DNA from 3 places in the Pseudomonas sp. R1-18 genome. Region 3 is predicted to be linked to each of the others. Evidence: riboswitches for the same ligand, from Rfam matches in the RefSeq annotation. Region 3 holds a riboswitch; each other region holds the start of a gene.
The links. Region 3 has a riboswitch for cobalamin ahead of cobW (cobalamin biosynthesis protein CobW). Riboswitches for the same ligand answer to the same signal wherever they lie in the genome.
Positions count from the first base shown of each region.

Region 1: another riboswitch for cobalamin. It lies ahead of J3P77_RS13410 (ABC transporter substrate-binding protein); the one in region 3 lies ahead of cobW (cobalamin biosynthesis protein CobW).
Region 2: another riboswitch for cobalamin. It lies ahead of cobO (cob(I)yrinic acid a,c-diamide adenosyltransferase); the one in region 3 lies ahead of cobW (cobalamin biosynthesis protein CobW).

Region 1 is NZ_CP071658.1:2,912,433-2,917,245, reverse strand. Features, by position in the region: gene J3P77_RS13420 (ABC transporter ATP-binding protein) at 1-57, opposite strand, end outside; gene J3P77_RS13415 (FecCD family ABC transporter permease) at 54-1,076, opposite strand; gene J3P77_RS13410 (ABC transporter substrate-binding protein) at 1,073-2,086, opposite strand; cobalamin riboswitch at 2,225-2,431, opposite strand; partial or broken gene J3P77_RS13405 (methyl-accepting chemotaxis protein) at 2,621-3,145, opposite strand; partial or broken gene J3P77_RS13400 (cache domain-containing protein) at 3,530-4,351, opposite strand.
Region 2 is NZ_CP071658.1:1,323,476-1,328,288, forward strand. Features, by position in the region: gene J3P77_RS06115 (C40 family peptidase) at 1-47, shown strand, start outside; gene J3P77_RS06120 (C40 family peptidase) at 135-674, shown strand; gene J3P77_RS06125 (PQQ-dependent sugar dehydrogenase) at 1,042-2,361, opposite strand; cobalamin riboswitch at 2,511-2,722, shown strand; gene cobO (cob(I)yrinic acid a,c-diamide adenosyltransferase) at 2,816-3,427, shown strand; gene J3P77_RS06135 (cobyrinate a,c-diamide synthase) at 3,438-4,733, shown strand; gene bluB (5,6-dimethylbenzimidazole synthase) at 4,730-4,813, shown strand, end outside.
Region 3 is NZ_CP071658.1:2,660,575-2,665,387, reverse strand. Features, by position in the region: gene cobM (precorrin-4 C(11)-methyltransferase) at 27-773, opposite strand; gene J3P77_RS12320 (cobalamin biosynthesis protein) at 816-1,238, opposite strand; cobalamin riboswitch at 1,425-1,639, shown strand; gene cobW (cobalamin biosynthesis protein CobW) at 1,749-2,813, shown strand; gene cobN (cobaltochelatase subunit CobN) at 2,821-4,813, shown strand, end outside.

The DNA of each region.
Region 1 (4,813 bases), 250 kb from region 3:
GGCGGCAGTCGCGGTGCCCGTCTCGGGGTGATCGACGCGCGGCAGGAAGGCATTCATCGCATGGTTCTCCCGCGTACCAGAATCAGGGCGAAGACCGGCGCGCCCACCAGCGCAGTGATCACGCCGATAGGCAGCGTCTGGCCCTTGATCAGCGTGCGAGAAATCACGTCAGCGGCGATCAGAAACAGCGCCCCGCATAGAGCGCTGAGCGGCACCAGCCGAGTATGCCGCACGCCGACCAGCATGCGCACCGCATGCGGGATCACCAACCCGACGAAGCCGATGGAACCAACGATCGACACCATCACCGCGGTGACCAGCGCCGCGCAGGCGATCAGTACGATCTGCACGCGGCGCACGGCGATGCCCAATGAGGCGGCCGAATCGCTGCCGAAGATAAAGGCATCCAGCGCCCGCCTATAGAACATGCACACCAGCAGCCCCAGCAAGACCGCCGGCACCGCTAGCCACACCGAGTGCCATCGCACGCCGCTGAGGTTGCCCAGCAGCCAGAACATGATCCCTCGCGCCTGCTCGGAGCTGGCCGACTTGGTGATCAGGAATGAGGTCAGCGCGTTGAATAGCTGTGAGCCGGCAATCCCGGCCAGGATGATGTGACCCGCTGCGGTTGAACCCCGGGACGAACGGGCGAGCAGGGCAACCAGCGAGAAGGCCGCCACCGCACCGACGAACGCGCCCGCCGACAGAGATATCGCACCGGCACCGAAACCGACCACCGCGACCAGCACCGCGCCGGTCGAAGCACCGGCGGAAATGCCCAGCAGGTAGGGGTCCGCCAACGGATTGCGCAGCAACGACTGCAGCACCACGCCGGAAATCGCCAGCCCCGCGCCGCACGCTGCGGCGACGATGGCGCGGGTCAGCCGGTAGTTCCAGATAATGCCTTCGTCGATAGGGTCCAGCACATAACCTGCGTCCCACAACTTATTGGCGAGCGTCTGAAGAATCACATGCACGCTGATGCTGGTTTCGCCGATGGCGGTACCCGCGAGCACGGCCGCCAGCAGGAGTGCGGCGACCCAGAGCGAATGGCCTAGCGCTACGGAGATCTTCATGGCGCCTTGCTGAACCGGTCGGCGGCGCTGGCGAGTTCCTCGATGCCGGTGAACAGCCGCAGGCTGGCCTGCATGCCGTCAGCGTCGATGATCACGATGCGGTCATTCTTCACCGCGTCCATGTTGCGAGTGACAGGGTCGGATTTGAGGAATTCAAGTTTCTTGCGATAGTCGTCGGCCGGGAAGCGGCGGCGATCCATGCGGGCAATCACGATAATGTTCGGGTTGGCTTTGGCGATGGTTTCCCAGCCTACGGTCGGCCATTCTTCGTCGGATTGCACGATGTTGCGCATGCCCAGGCTTTGCAGCATGAAATCCGGAATGCCCTTGCGGCCGGCGACATAAGGGTCGATGTCCAGATCGGCGCTGGAGAACCAGAAAACAGCGGACACGTTCTTGTCGTGGTTGCGCTGCACGTTGGCGAGGGCGGTCTTCAGGCGCTCTTGAAGTTGCGCGATCAGTTGCTGGCCGCGATCCTGCACGTCGAAGATCTGCGCCAGCTGCTCGATGCTCTTGTAGATCGATTCGATGCGGAACGGCTCAAGACGCGTGCCGTCGGCGCCGACCAGATTGTCCTTGCCTTCGCAGTCCGACGGCATGAGGTAGGTCGGAATCTTCAGTTCATGAAACTGCTCACGGGTGCCGACCACGCCTTGCTTGCCCACCATCCATTCCAGTTGAACGGCGACCAGCCCCGGCCGCTTGCCGATCACCGACTCGAAGCTGGGTTCGTTGTCCGCCAGGCGCTCGATGGTGTCGTTCTGCGCCTTGAACTGCGGCAGTACGTCGTTGAACCACAGCGACGTACCGACAAGTCGGTCGCCCAGGCCAAGTTCGTAGAGCATTTCGGTACCGGCCTGGCCGATAGTCACCGCCCGCGCAGGTGCCTGAGCAAACGTCAGCTGCATGCCACAGTTTTCCACCGTCAGCGGATACCGGGTGGGGGCGGCAACGCAGAGCGTAGAAAGGCCGAGGGCGGTGATCAATGTGGCGAGGCGCGGCAATGACATGAAATGCGATCTCCTTTCGTACGTGTGCAAGGCGCAAGGTACTTGCAGGAAACACATCCCGGGCCGCTGCCGACAAGGCAGGGCAGAAAAGAGCGCAGCGAATGCGCGCGGATGTCCTTCCCGGACACCCCGCCGGTTAGTGTTTGCAGCAGGTCGGCAGGTCTCCTGACTGGCATGTCATGGCCATGTTCCGGCCTTCCCGGGGAGAACCCAGTGGCCAAGCAGATGCTCGAAACAAGACTCGATGCCTACAGTTGCGGGGGCAGTTCCGGTTACGGCCCGTTGGACGGAGCCGCGCGAATTCCCTGTTAGTTCCTTTCGGAAACCGACGGGGCGGCATGTTATATGATAACGAAATCAGATGCTAATGCTTTTGCCGGTGGGAAAGCGCTCGCCATTGCAAAGCGCGGCACACCCCAGTGGCTGCCGCCTGCCTTGCAAACTCACGACCGAATAGCCGATAAAACTTCGGCGTGGTAGAGCGGGGGGATGGAAAGTGCGGCGGGCCTGGCGCGGTGCGGGCCCGCCGTGACATCAGCTGACCTTGAAGCGACGTACCAGCGTGATCAGCCGTGCGTTGGATTCCGACAGCGCCGCGGTGCTCTTCTCGTTACTGGAGCCACCTTCGACCAGCTCCTCAACGATGTGGCGGACGGCGATGATATTGCGGCTGATCTCTTCGGACACGGCGCTCTGCTCTTCGGCGGCCGTCGCGATCTGGGTGCTCAGGTCGTTGATGCGCAGTACCGAGTTGGTCATGTTGTCGAGGCCCGAGTTGACCGCATTCGTCTTGCCGGCCGTGGCCTGACAGCTCTGGCGCGTTTTCTCCATGGCCGCGACGGCGGCGCTGACGCCTTGCTGCAGGCTGGATAGCATCTCGTTGATTTCCGAGGTGCTGGTCTGGGTGCGCGCGGCAAGGGCCCGTACCTCGTCCGCGACCACCGCAAAGCCTCGGCCCTGTTCGCCGGCGCGTGCCGCTTCAATGGCCGCGTTCAACGCCAGCAGGTTGGTCTGCCCGGCAATTTCACCGATTACCGCCAGTACCGCGTTGATACGTTTGGCGTCTTCCTGCATCGACTGCACTTTGCTGGTTGCCGAATCGACTTCGCTGATCAGCGCCGTGACGCTGTCCGAGGCCTCGATGACCACGGTTTTCGACACCTGAGCGTCCTGATTGGCGGACTGGGTGAAGTCTGCAGTCTGCGCCGCACTGCGGGCCACTTCTTCGGCCGTGGAAGACATCTGGGTGATGGCGGTTACGGCCTGATCCGTTTCGCTGGCATGGCGGACCAGAATGGTGTTGGTCGCGCTGGCCTGATGACGAAGCTGATCGATACCGCTGGCAATGTCGCTGGTGGAAGTACTGACTTCGACCATCATGCGTTGCAGGTAAGCGATGAAGCGGTTCACCGATTCGCCCACCTGGTCGACTTCGTCCTGGCCTTTGACGGCGATGCGGCGAGTCAGATCGGCATCGCCGGCCGACAGCGAGTCGATGTTGGATTTGAGTACGCCAAGGCGTTTCATCAGCGCCCGGAGCGCAACCATCATCAGCACCAGCAGCACCAGAACCATGGGGATCTGCAACCAGGCCAGTGTCTTGAGCACGGTCGCGCTCTGGGCCATGAGCAGGTGCGAGTTCTGCGCAACCGCCAGAACCCATGGCGTGCCGGTGACCGGCAGGAGGAACAGCGTCGACTCTTCGCCGTCGCTGCTTTCATAAGTCAATCGCGAGCTGCCGGTGTTGTGGGCGGCCAGCGCGGTCTTGATGGCGTTGATGAAAGTCGACTGGCTCGCCAGCTCGGAAATGTTGCGCAGCACGATCTTGTCGTTGCTGCCCGGAACATTCGACAGAATCTTGCCATCCGCTTCGAGGATCATGATCCGCGCGTTGGCTTCGCGCTCCTTGGCTGCCACCAGCTCGTTGAAAAAGCCGAGGGTCACGTCGATGGTCGACACGCCCCAGGCCTTGCCGTCCTTGGTAATCGCCATGGCGCAGTTAGTGCGTGGTTCAGGGCTTGCGGCGTCCTGATACGCCGGCGCCCAGGCGCATTTGCCCGCCGGCGAATTCAGGCCGCCCTTGTGCCAGCCCTGGTCAAAATAGTTGAGCGATTCAGCGGAGTTCCAGTGTGTGTTGACGATCAGCTTGCCCGAGGCATCACGATGGAAGAACGAGCTGTGTTTCGCACGCCCTTCGGTACGCACGTTCGGGAGAGGCCAGATGCCGCCGCCGAAGACCTTGGCCTCGCCGTATTGGTTGACCATGAACGGCAGAAGACGGTCGATTTCGTCGCTGGACAGTTGCGGTACCAGCTCGGTAATCACACGAGCCTGGGCCTGCACGCGGGCCAGCTCGGTGCGGATCTCGTCGCTGATGTCACCGGCCTTGGAGGTGAGGATGCTTTCGTCGGTGGCGGTAAGCCTTGGCGTAACGAATTGGCCGATGCCATAGATTGTCAGAAAGATGACCACTGCCATGAAGCTGAGGAAGGTTGCGGTGTAGCGTGCTTGCACGGTCTTGAACGTGGCCATTGTGATCCCTGAGGCAAATGGAGAGAGGCTGATAGCTCAGGTGTCGGCACTGGGGACGGATTCTTGACACGACAAACTGCCATCCCCGGGCAAAGCGACGGGCGGCGGGGCGGGAAAGAAATCCGAAGAGGCGCCGGCCTCGACAACAGTTGAATGACAGATGCCGCCACAGTGTTTCCCGGGCGGCATTCACAG
Region 2 (4,813 bases), 1.3 Mb from region 3:
CGATGACCTCGACTAAAGTCAAGACCGCAGTCAAACGCCGTAAATAATGCAACGCGCAGACAGGCCTCGGGCCTGTCTGCGTTTTAAAGCTTTTCGGCAGCGTAAGCCGCATCCGGATCAGGACGTTGTGGGTTATGTCGATTACGTTACGCCTGACAGTGGTTGTTCTGGCCGTGTTGCTCAGCGCTTGCAGCAGTGCGCCCCCTTCCAGACCTGAGGTGGTTTACCGCCCGGTGGTCACCGCTCCCCCTCAAGTTCTTTCCCAGGCCGCGGAAGACGTGCTGTTTCGCGCGCTCGGGCTGGTCGGCACGCCTTATCGCTGGGGCGGCAATACCCCCGATTCCGGTTTTGATTGCAGTGGTCTGATCGGTTATGTCTATCGTGACGCGGCGGGCATCAGCCTGCCACGCTCAACGCGCGACATGATCGTGATCAGGGCGCCGGACGTCGCGCTGGACCAACTGCAATCCGGCGACCTGGTGTTCTTTGCCACATCGGGTGGTTCGCAGGTGTCCCATGCCGGGATTTATGTGGGTGAAGGCCGCTTTGTCCACGCTCCGGCTACAGGCGGCACCGTGAAACTCGACAGCCTCAACAAGCCGTATTGGCAAAAGGCCTACCTCAACGCCAAGCGCGTGATCCAGGCGTCCGACCTGGCGCAGAACGCGCACTGACAACAGTGGCCACCATTCTCTGATGAGCAGGCGCCGCCAACGATCTGTGGGAGATTCTATGTTCGGGCGGTAGCCCTAAACCGCCCTTGGGCAGAAACTCCTGGTGCCCGCGAATCCGCTTTTGATTCTGCCCGCAGGGCGTGGGAGTGACCGGGCGGCGATCCGCTTGCTCTGGGCGGCAATCCGACGATCTGGCGCGTAGCGGCAGTAATCCTGGCGACCCTGTTTATACCGCATGAACCCTCTTGCTGCCGGTTCCCGGCAGATCGCAGGCAAGCCAGCTCCTACAGTTCGTGCAGCGCTGCGGTTCTTGTGGGAGCGACCAAGGTCGCTCCCACAAAAAGCGTACATGAGCTGCGCCCCGAGCCTACTTCGCCGAAGTCACGCGCCAGATCTTGTTGCCCACGTCATCAGCCACCAGCAGGCCGCCGCGCTGGTCGTTGACCACGCCCACCGGGCGGCCCATCGCTTCTTCGTCGTCATTCAGGAATCCGGTCAGTACGTCCACCGGCGCGCCGTGGGGTTTGCCGGCGTTGAACGGGATGAAAACCACTTTGTAACCGCTATGCGGTTTGCGGTTCCAGGAGCCGTGCTGGCCGATGAACAGCCCTTCGTTGAACGGCCCGGCCAGGGTCTTGCCGTCGGCAAACACCAGGCCCAGCGACGCGGTGTGTGGGCCGACTGCGTAATCGGGCACGATAGCCTTGGCGACCAGATCGGGTTTCTGCGGTTTGACGCGCTCGTCCACATGCTGGCCGTAATAGCTGTAAGGCCAGCCGTAGAAACCGCCATCCTGCACTGAGGTCACGTAATCCGGCACCAGGTCGCTGCCGATCTCGTCGCGCTCGTTGACCGCAGTCCATAGCTTGCCGCTGACCGGTTCCCAGTCCATGCCGTTGGGGTTGCGCAGGCCGGAAGCGAAGATGCGGTGGCTGCCGGTGGCTGCGTCGACTTCCCAGATAGCCGCGCGACCTTCCTCCTGGTCCATGCCGTTCTCGCCGACGTTGCTATTGGAGCCGACGGTGACGTACAGCTTGCTGCCGTCCTTGCTGGCGATGACGTTCTTGGTCCAGTGATGATTGAGCGTGCCACCGGGCAGGTCGACCACCTTGGTGGGCTGCGCGTTGATAGATGTCTGGCCGGGCTCATACGGAAAGCTGATCAGGCGATCGGTGTCGGCGACGTACAGCTTGTTGCCCACCAGTGTCATGCCGAATGGCGAGTTGAGATTCTCCAGAAACACGGTGCGGGTCTCCGCCACGCCGTCATGGTTGGTGTCGCGCAGCAGCGTGATCCGGTTGGCGCTCGGTACGCCGGCGCCGGCACGGCCCATGACTTTCTTCATTACCCAGCCGCGAATGCCTTTTTCATCGTCCGGCTTGGCGGGCGCGTTGGTTTCGGCCACCAGCACGTCCCCGTTGGGCAGTACGTATAGCCAGCGCGGGTGGTCGAGCCCTTCAGCGAAAGCCGCGACCCGGGTGCCCGGCGCGGCCACGGGCCCGGCGCCTTTTTCCCAGCCCACCGCTGGCGCGATGTTGACCGTCGGAATCAGCGTCTTGTTGGGTGCCGGTAGCTTGGGGGCAGGCCCGGTACCATCCGAAACCTGAAGGGTCGAGGACTCTCCGCAGGCCGCGAGGCCGCCGGCGACCAGCAGCAATACCGCAAAATGAGGTCTGAATATGAACATGGCAATCTCCAGAAAAGCATGGGCCGGTCACCCTGAGGCTGGTAACTGCGATGCCGGTCACACCGATAGAGCCAGCCTGGCGCCTGAGGTTCCGCGATCTGCGGCGCCCGGCGCCCATGTTGATTGACGCTCACCCCCCAACCCTCTACCCTTCGCGGCTTGTTTCAGGTGCTCCGCAATCGCCGATTGGCGGAGTGAAACAGGGAAGCCGGTAAGCATCGACAGATTCGATCCCGGCGCTGCCCCCGCAACGGTAGATGAGTCAAGGCTGCGCAACACGCCACTGTGCTCCGCACGGGAAGGCGCGCCGCCGGGGAAACCGCTCATGAGCCCGGAGACCGGCCTGATTCACTCAATGGCATCACGGAGGGTGATGCTCTGCGCAGGGCGTTCGCCGTGCTGTCCAGTGCTGTCCTTCCGTCTGCTGTCGCGTGCCTTCCAGCGGAGAGCTTAGATGAACGAATCCCCCGAACGTGACGAACGCCATCTGGCACGCATGCTGCGCAAAAAAGCCGTGATGGACGAGCGTATCGCCAACTCGCCTAACGAATGCGGCCTGCTGCTGGTGCTGACCGGCAACGGCAAGGGCAAGAGCAGCTCGGCGTTCGGCATGCTGGCGCGGGCCATGGGCCACGACATGCAGTGCGGCGTGGTGCAGTTCATCAAGGGTCGCAACAGCACCGGCGAAGAACTGTTCTTCCGCCGCTTCCCCGAGCAGGTGCGTTACCACGTGATGGGCGAAGGCTTCACCTGGGAAACCCAGGACCGTCAGCGCGACATCGCCGCCGCCGAAGCCGCCTGGGAAGTGTCCCGCGAAATGCTGCGCGATCCTTCCATCGGCCTGGTGATTCTCGACGAGCTGAACATCGCCCTCAAGCATGGCTATCTCGATCTGGATCAGGTGCTGGCGGATTTGCAGGCTCGGCCGCCGATGCAGCATGTGGTGGTGACCGGTCGTGGCGCGAAGCCTGAATTGATCGACCTTGCCGACACCGTTTCCGAGATCGGCGTGGTCAAGCACGCTTTCCAGGCGGGCATCCGTGCGCAGAAGGGCATCGAGCTGTGAGTGACTTTTCATGAGGGCGCCACGTGAGTGCCCGGCCGTATTGATCGCCGCGCCTGCCTCGGGGCAGGGCAAGACCACCGTCACCGCGGCACTGGCCCGGTTGCACCGCAATCAGGGGCGCAAGGTCCGGGTCTTCAAGTGCGGACCGGACTTTCTCGACCCGATGATTCTCGAACGGGCCAGTGGCGCGCCGGTCTATCAGCTGGACCTGTGGATGGTCGGCGCCGATGAAAGCCGTCGCCTTTTGTGGGAAGCGGCCGGCGAAGCCGATCTGATCCTGATCGAAGGCGTGATGGGGCTGTTCGATGGCACGCCCTCCAGCGCCGATCTGGCGCGCCATTTTGGCGTGCCGGTGCTGGGCGTGATCGATGGCACCGCCATGGCTCAGACCTTTGGCGCGCTGGCGCTCGGGCTTGCGCGCTATCAGCCGGACCTGCCATTTGCCGGAGTGCTGGCCAATCGCGTAGGCACCGTGCGCCATGCGCAACTGCTCGAAGGCAGCCTCACCGAAGGCCTGCGCTGGTATGGCGCGCTGTCGCGTGAAACCGGCATCGAACTGCCGAGCCGGCACCTCGGGCTGGTCCAGGCCAGCGAGCTGAACGATCTGGATCTGCGTCTGGATGCGGCCGCCGAAGCTCTGGCCAGCACCTGCCAGGTAGCATTGCCACCCGCCGTGACCTTTACCGCGCCCGACCCACTGGCCATCGCGCCTTTGCTGGCCGGTGTACGAATTGCCATTGCCCATGACGAAGCCTTTGCCTTTACTTACGGCGCCAGCCTGGACCTGCTGCGGGCGATGGGGGCTGAGCTGTGCTTCTTCTCGCCGATCCGCGACACCGCGTTGCCGGATGCCGACAGCCTTTATCTGCCCGGCGGCTATCCTGAACTGCACCATTGCACGCTGGCCGGGAATACTCCGATGCTCAACGCCATCCGCGCGCACCATCAGGCCGGCAAGCCCATTCTCGCGGAGTGCGGCGGCATGCTTTATCTGCTCGATGCGTTGACAGACGTCGATGGCCAACGCGCGGAACTGGTCGGTCTGCTGGCCGGTGAAGCGGTCATGCAAAAGCGCCTGGCGGCGCTCGCGTTGCAGTCCGTCGAGCTGGCTGAAGGGGTGCTGCGCGGCCACACTTACCACCATTCGTTGACCAGCACCCAGCTGCAGCCGGTCGCCCGAGGCGTCAGCCCCAATGGCGGGCGCGGCGCGGAAGCGGTTTACCGCGACGGGCGACTGACCGCTTCCTACGTGCACTTCTATTTCCCTTCCAACCCTGAAGCGATTGCGGCGCTGTTGCGACCATGAGCGATCACGCTTTCAGCCCCGACGAGCGGGCGGCGGTCTACCGGGCAATTGCCGAGCGTCGCGATATGCGCCACTTCAGC
Region 3 (4,813 bases):
GGGCAAGCGCGCTCCTACGGGTAGTCCTACGGTCTGTACAGATGCGCATGCCCGGCCCGGTACAGCGATGATTCCCCAAACGGGTCGTCGCCCAATACCCGTCCCACCAGAATCAATGCGGTGCGCCTGAATCCCTTGGCCCGCACCTTCTCGGCGATATCCGCCAGCGTGCCCTGCACCCAGTCCTGATCCGGCCAACTGGCACGATGCACCACGGCGATCGGACAGTCCGCCCCATAGTGCGGCTGCAGCTCGGCGACGATCTTCTCCAAGTTATTGACCCCAAGGTGAATCGCCATGGTTGCCCGGTGGCTGGCGAGGCTTGCCAGCTCTTCACCGGGAGGCATCGTCGTCTTGTCGGCATAGCGGGTCAGGATCACGCTCTGGGAAATGTCCGGCAGAGTCAGCTCGGTCCCCAGCAGCGCCGCGCAGGCTGCGGTCGCAGTCACCCCAGGGATTATCTCGAACGGAATATCCAGCTCACGCAAACACCGAATCTGTTCACCGATGGCACCGTAGAGGCTGGGGTCGCCGGAATGTACCCGCGCCACATCACGGTCCTGTTCATGAGCGGATTTCATCAGGGCGATGATCTGTTCCAGATGCAGCTCCGCGCTGTTCACCACCTGCAAAGCCTGGTGTCCGTCAAGAACCGCAAGCGGCACCAGCGAACCGGCGTAGATGATGATTGGACAGCTGCGAATCAGCCGCTGCCCCTTGACGGTGATCAGCTCCGGATCACCGGGACCTGCGCCAATGAAAAAGACGGTCAATTAACTCTCCATTCAGGTTGGGGTACTCGTCGCCGGCCATTATCAGCCTTCGACAACGGCACCTGCCAGAGCAAACGTGGCGTGCGCCGACTGGCGTCTCGTGATCAGCAGACGCGCCGGAGCTCGGGCCAGTTGGCTGGCGGCTGCCAATGCCGCGCTCTCCGCGACTCCATGACAGCCGGTTCGGGCATAGGCGAGCGCGGAACGATGCGTCAGCTGTGCCTCGTAAGGGAGCAGGGTGATCGCACTCAGCAGAATCAACGGAACCTGCAACTGCTTAGCCAGAGCCAGCAGCCCCGGCTCTTCGCCTTTCAGATCGATGGAAGCCACGGCCCTGATCGCACCCGTCTCCAGGCCGAGCTCGTGCAAACCGGACTCTACAAGCTCCAGCAACTGCAGGGCTGCGCAGCCGCTGCGGCAGCCGATGCCGACGACCAGTAAAGGATCGGGCGCTGGAGGTTGCAGATCAGTACTGATAGATAGCCGCCTGGTGCCGGTTGAAACGTCCAGCCGTGCCAAGTCGGTTGTACCGGGCGCGGCGGCGCGAATGAATGCGTGACGACTGGTCGCGCCGCCACGCTACAGCGAGACAGGAGACCACGCTCGGGCGCAAAGCGTCAATCTGAACGATTGACCTGACTTCGGCCACTGCGTAGCCTTGCGCCTTGAGGTTCTCTGTTCAGGTTTGGGCAGAGCTAAGACGGGAATGCGGTCAATGCCGCAGCTGCCCCCGCAACTGTAAACGGTCAGGATCGTCGCACAGCCACTGCTCAAGCGGGAAGGCGCGACGTCTGTGCGCCAGCCGGGTTCGAGCCCGGCGGCGTGCCGCCGTGAGCCAGGAGACCTGCCTCGAACCGGGCCATTGCCCGCGAATTCTCACGACAACCGGGCGGGGTGATCCGGTGGCGATTCGAACCGCGCGCCGCGCGTACGGTTCTCGTCCCGTTTGCCCGCCGTCTCGCCAAAGGGCACCTGATGAAAACACTGGCCAAGCTCCCCGTCACCATCGTCACCGGCTTTCTGGGCTCGGGCAAGACCACCTTGCTGCGGCACATGCTGGACAACGCCGAAGGACGACGTATCGCAGTGATCGTCAACGAATTCGGCGAACTGGGTATCGACGGCGAAATCCTCAAGCAATGCACCATCGGTTGCACCGAAGAAGAGGCCAGTGGCCGGGTCTACGAGCTGGCCAACGGCTGCCTGTGCTGCACCGTTCAGGAAGAGTTCTTCCCGGTGATGCGCGAACTGGTTGCACGGCGTGGCGATCTCGATCACATCCTGATCGAAACCTCCGGGCTGGCGCTGCCCAAGCCGCTGGTTCAAGCGTTCCAGTGGCCGGAGATCCGCAATGCCTGCACGGTTGACGCGGTGATCACCGTAGTCGATAGCCCGGCGGTGCTGGCCGGTACGTTCGCGGCCTTTCCCGAGCAGGTCGACGCGCAGCGCAAGCTGGACCCCAACCTCGATCATGAATCACCGCTGCACGAATTGTTCGCCGATCAGCTGGCCAGCGCCGATCTGGTCATTCTCAACAAGGCCGATCAGCTGGACGCCGCAGGGCTAGCCGCCGTTCGTGCCGAGGTCAGCGAGGAACTGCCGCCGGCGGTCAAGGTCGTCGAAGCCAGCAATGGTCGCTTGCCGCTGAGCGTGCTGTTGGGCCTGGGCGCCGAGTCCGAAGTGCACATTGATGGTCGCAAGACGCACCATGACCATCACGACGACGGCGACCACGATGACCATGATCACGATGCCTTCGATTCGATTTCCATCACGCTACCCGAAGGCGAAGAGCGGCTGTTGCTCGACGCGCTGACGCAGCTGGTCGTGCAGCACGGCATCCTGCGGGTCAAGGGTTTCGCGGCCATTCCCGGCAAGCCGATGCGCCTGCTGATTCAAGGCGTGGGCACCCGTTTCGACAAGCACTTCGACCGTGCCTGGAGCGCCGGTGAACCTCGCGTCACGCGTCTGGTGCTGATCGGCCAGGAGCTGGACGCGGTGGCACTGGAAGCGCAACTCAACGCTGCGCTCGCCGGCTGACCGACCCATGCATTTGCTGAGAACCCAGCCCGGTGGCTTTGTGCCGGACGACAGCATCGCCGATCTCGGGCAGACGCCCGCCGAGCTGGTGATTCTTTGCAGCGGCGATTCGAGCCTGGCGCTGCTGGCCGAAGCGGCGCAGCAGTTGCCCGACAACTACCCGAGCCTGCGTCTGGCCAATCCGATGCAGGTGCAGAACCATGCGTCGGTGGACCTCTACGTCGATGAGGTGCTGCGCCACGCCAGGGTCATCCTGATTTCGCTGCATGGCGGCATCGGTTACTGGCGCTACGGCGTGGAGCGGCTGATGGAGCTGGCGGCGCGCGGCGTGCAGGTCATTCTGGTGCCGGGCGACGACCGTCCGGACCCTGAACTCAGCGATCTGAGCACCGTACCCGCCGAGGCGCGCGACCGACTCTGGCAATTTTTGCGTCAGGGCGGGCTGCACAACGCGCTGGATCTGTATCGCTGCATCGCCAGTCAGTGGCTGGGTCGCGACTACCGCTGGGGCGAGCCGCAAACGCTGCCGCGCACCGCCGTTTACCACCCGCGCACAGCCAGCGAAACACTGGCGCGCTGGCGGGCCGAATGGCTGGCGGATCAGCCGGTGGTGGCGCTGCTGTTTTACCGCTCGCACCTGCAGGCGGCGAATACCGCCTTCATCGACGAGTTCTGTACCCGGCTGCAGGCTCGGGGCCTCAATCCATTGCCGGTGGCGGTCGCCAGTCTCAAGGAAACGGGTTGTCTGGAATTGCTGCAGGACTGGCTCGACGAGACTGGCGCCCAGTTGATCCTGAACACCACAGGCTTTGCCCAGTCCAGCCCGGAAGCACCGCATCTGCGGCCCTTCCGACGTAACGTGCCGGTGATTCAGGCGATCTGTGCCCAGGACAACCAGCCGGCGTGGCAGGCCAGCGAGCAGGGGCTCGGCGCCCGGGATCTGGCAATGCATATCGCCTTGCCCGAACTGGACGGCCGGATCATCAGCCGCCCGATCAGCTTCAAGGATCTGGCGTGGCGCAGCGAGCGCAGTCAGTCCGATGTGGTCTGCTATCGAGCGCACCCTGAGCGCATGGACTTTATCGCCGAACTGGCGCGCCGCTGGATCGAACTGGCGCGGCTGCCCAACGCCGAAAAACGTGTAGCGCTGATTCTTGCCAATTACCCGACCCGCGACGGTCGCATCGGCAACGGCGTGGGCCTCGACACCCCGGCGGCGGCGCTGAATATCCTGCGCGCGCTGGACAGCCAAGGCTATCCGCTCGCGCCGTTGCCCGGCAGCGGCACTGAGCTCATCGAGCTGCTGCTCGGCGGGGTGACCAACGATCTGGACAGCCTGGATCTGCGGCCTTGTCAGCAAAGCATGGCGCTGGATGAGTATCACGCGGCGTTCGCGCGGTTGCCCCAGGCCAACCGTGACGCGGTGAACGCACGCTGGGGGATGCCCGAGGACGACCCGATGTTTCGCAGCGGGCGAATGATGATCGCCGGAGTACGTTTCGGGCTGACCTTTGTCGGTATCCAGCCGGCGCGCGGGTATCAGGTCGATCCGAGCGCGGTCTACCACGACCCGGACCTAGTTCCGCCGCACGGGTATCTGGCGTTCTACTTCTGGCTGCGCAGGGTCTACGGCGCCCACGCACTCATCCACGTCGGCAAGCACGGCAACCTCGAATGGCTGCCGGGCAAGGGCGTGGGACTGTCGGACAGTTGCTGGCCGGACGCGGTGCTCGGCCCGACGCCCAACATTTATCCGTTCATCGTCAACGATCCGGGCGAGGGTGCACAGGCCAAGCGCCGCACGCAGGCAGTGATCATCGACCATCTCATGCCGCCGCTGACCCGCGCCGAGACGTACGGCCCGTTGCGTGACCTCGAATTGCTGGCCGACGAATATTACGAAGCGCAGTTGCTTGATCCGCGCCGCGCGCAGGAGCTGCAGCGCGACATCCTCAGGCTGGTCCGTGAAACGCGTATTGACCGCGAGCTGGCGCTCGACG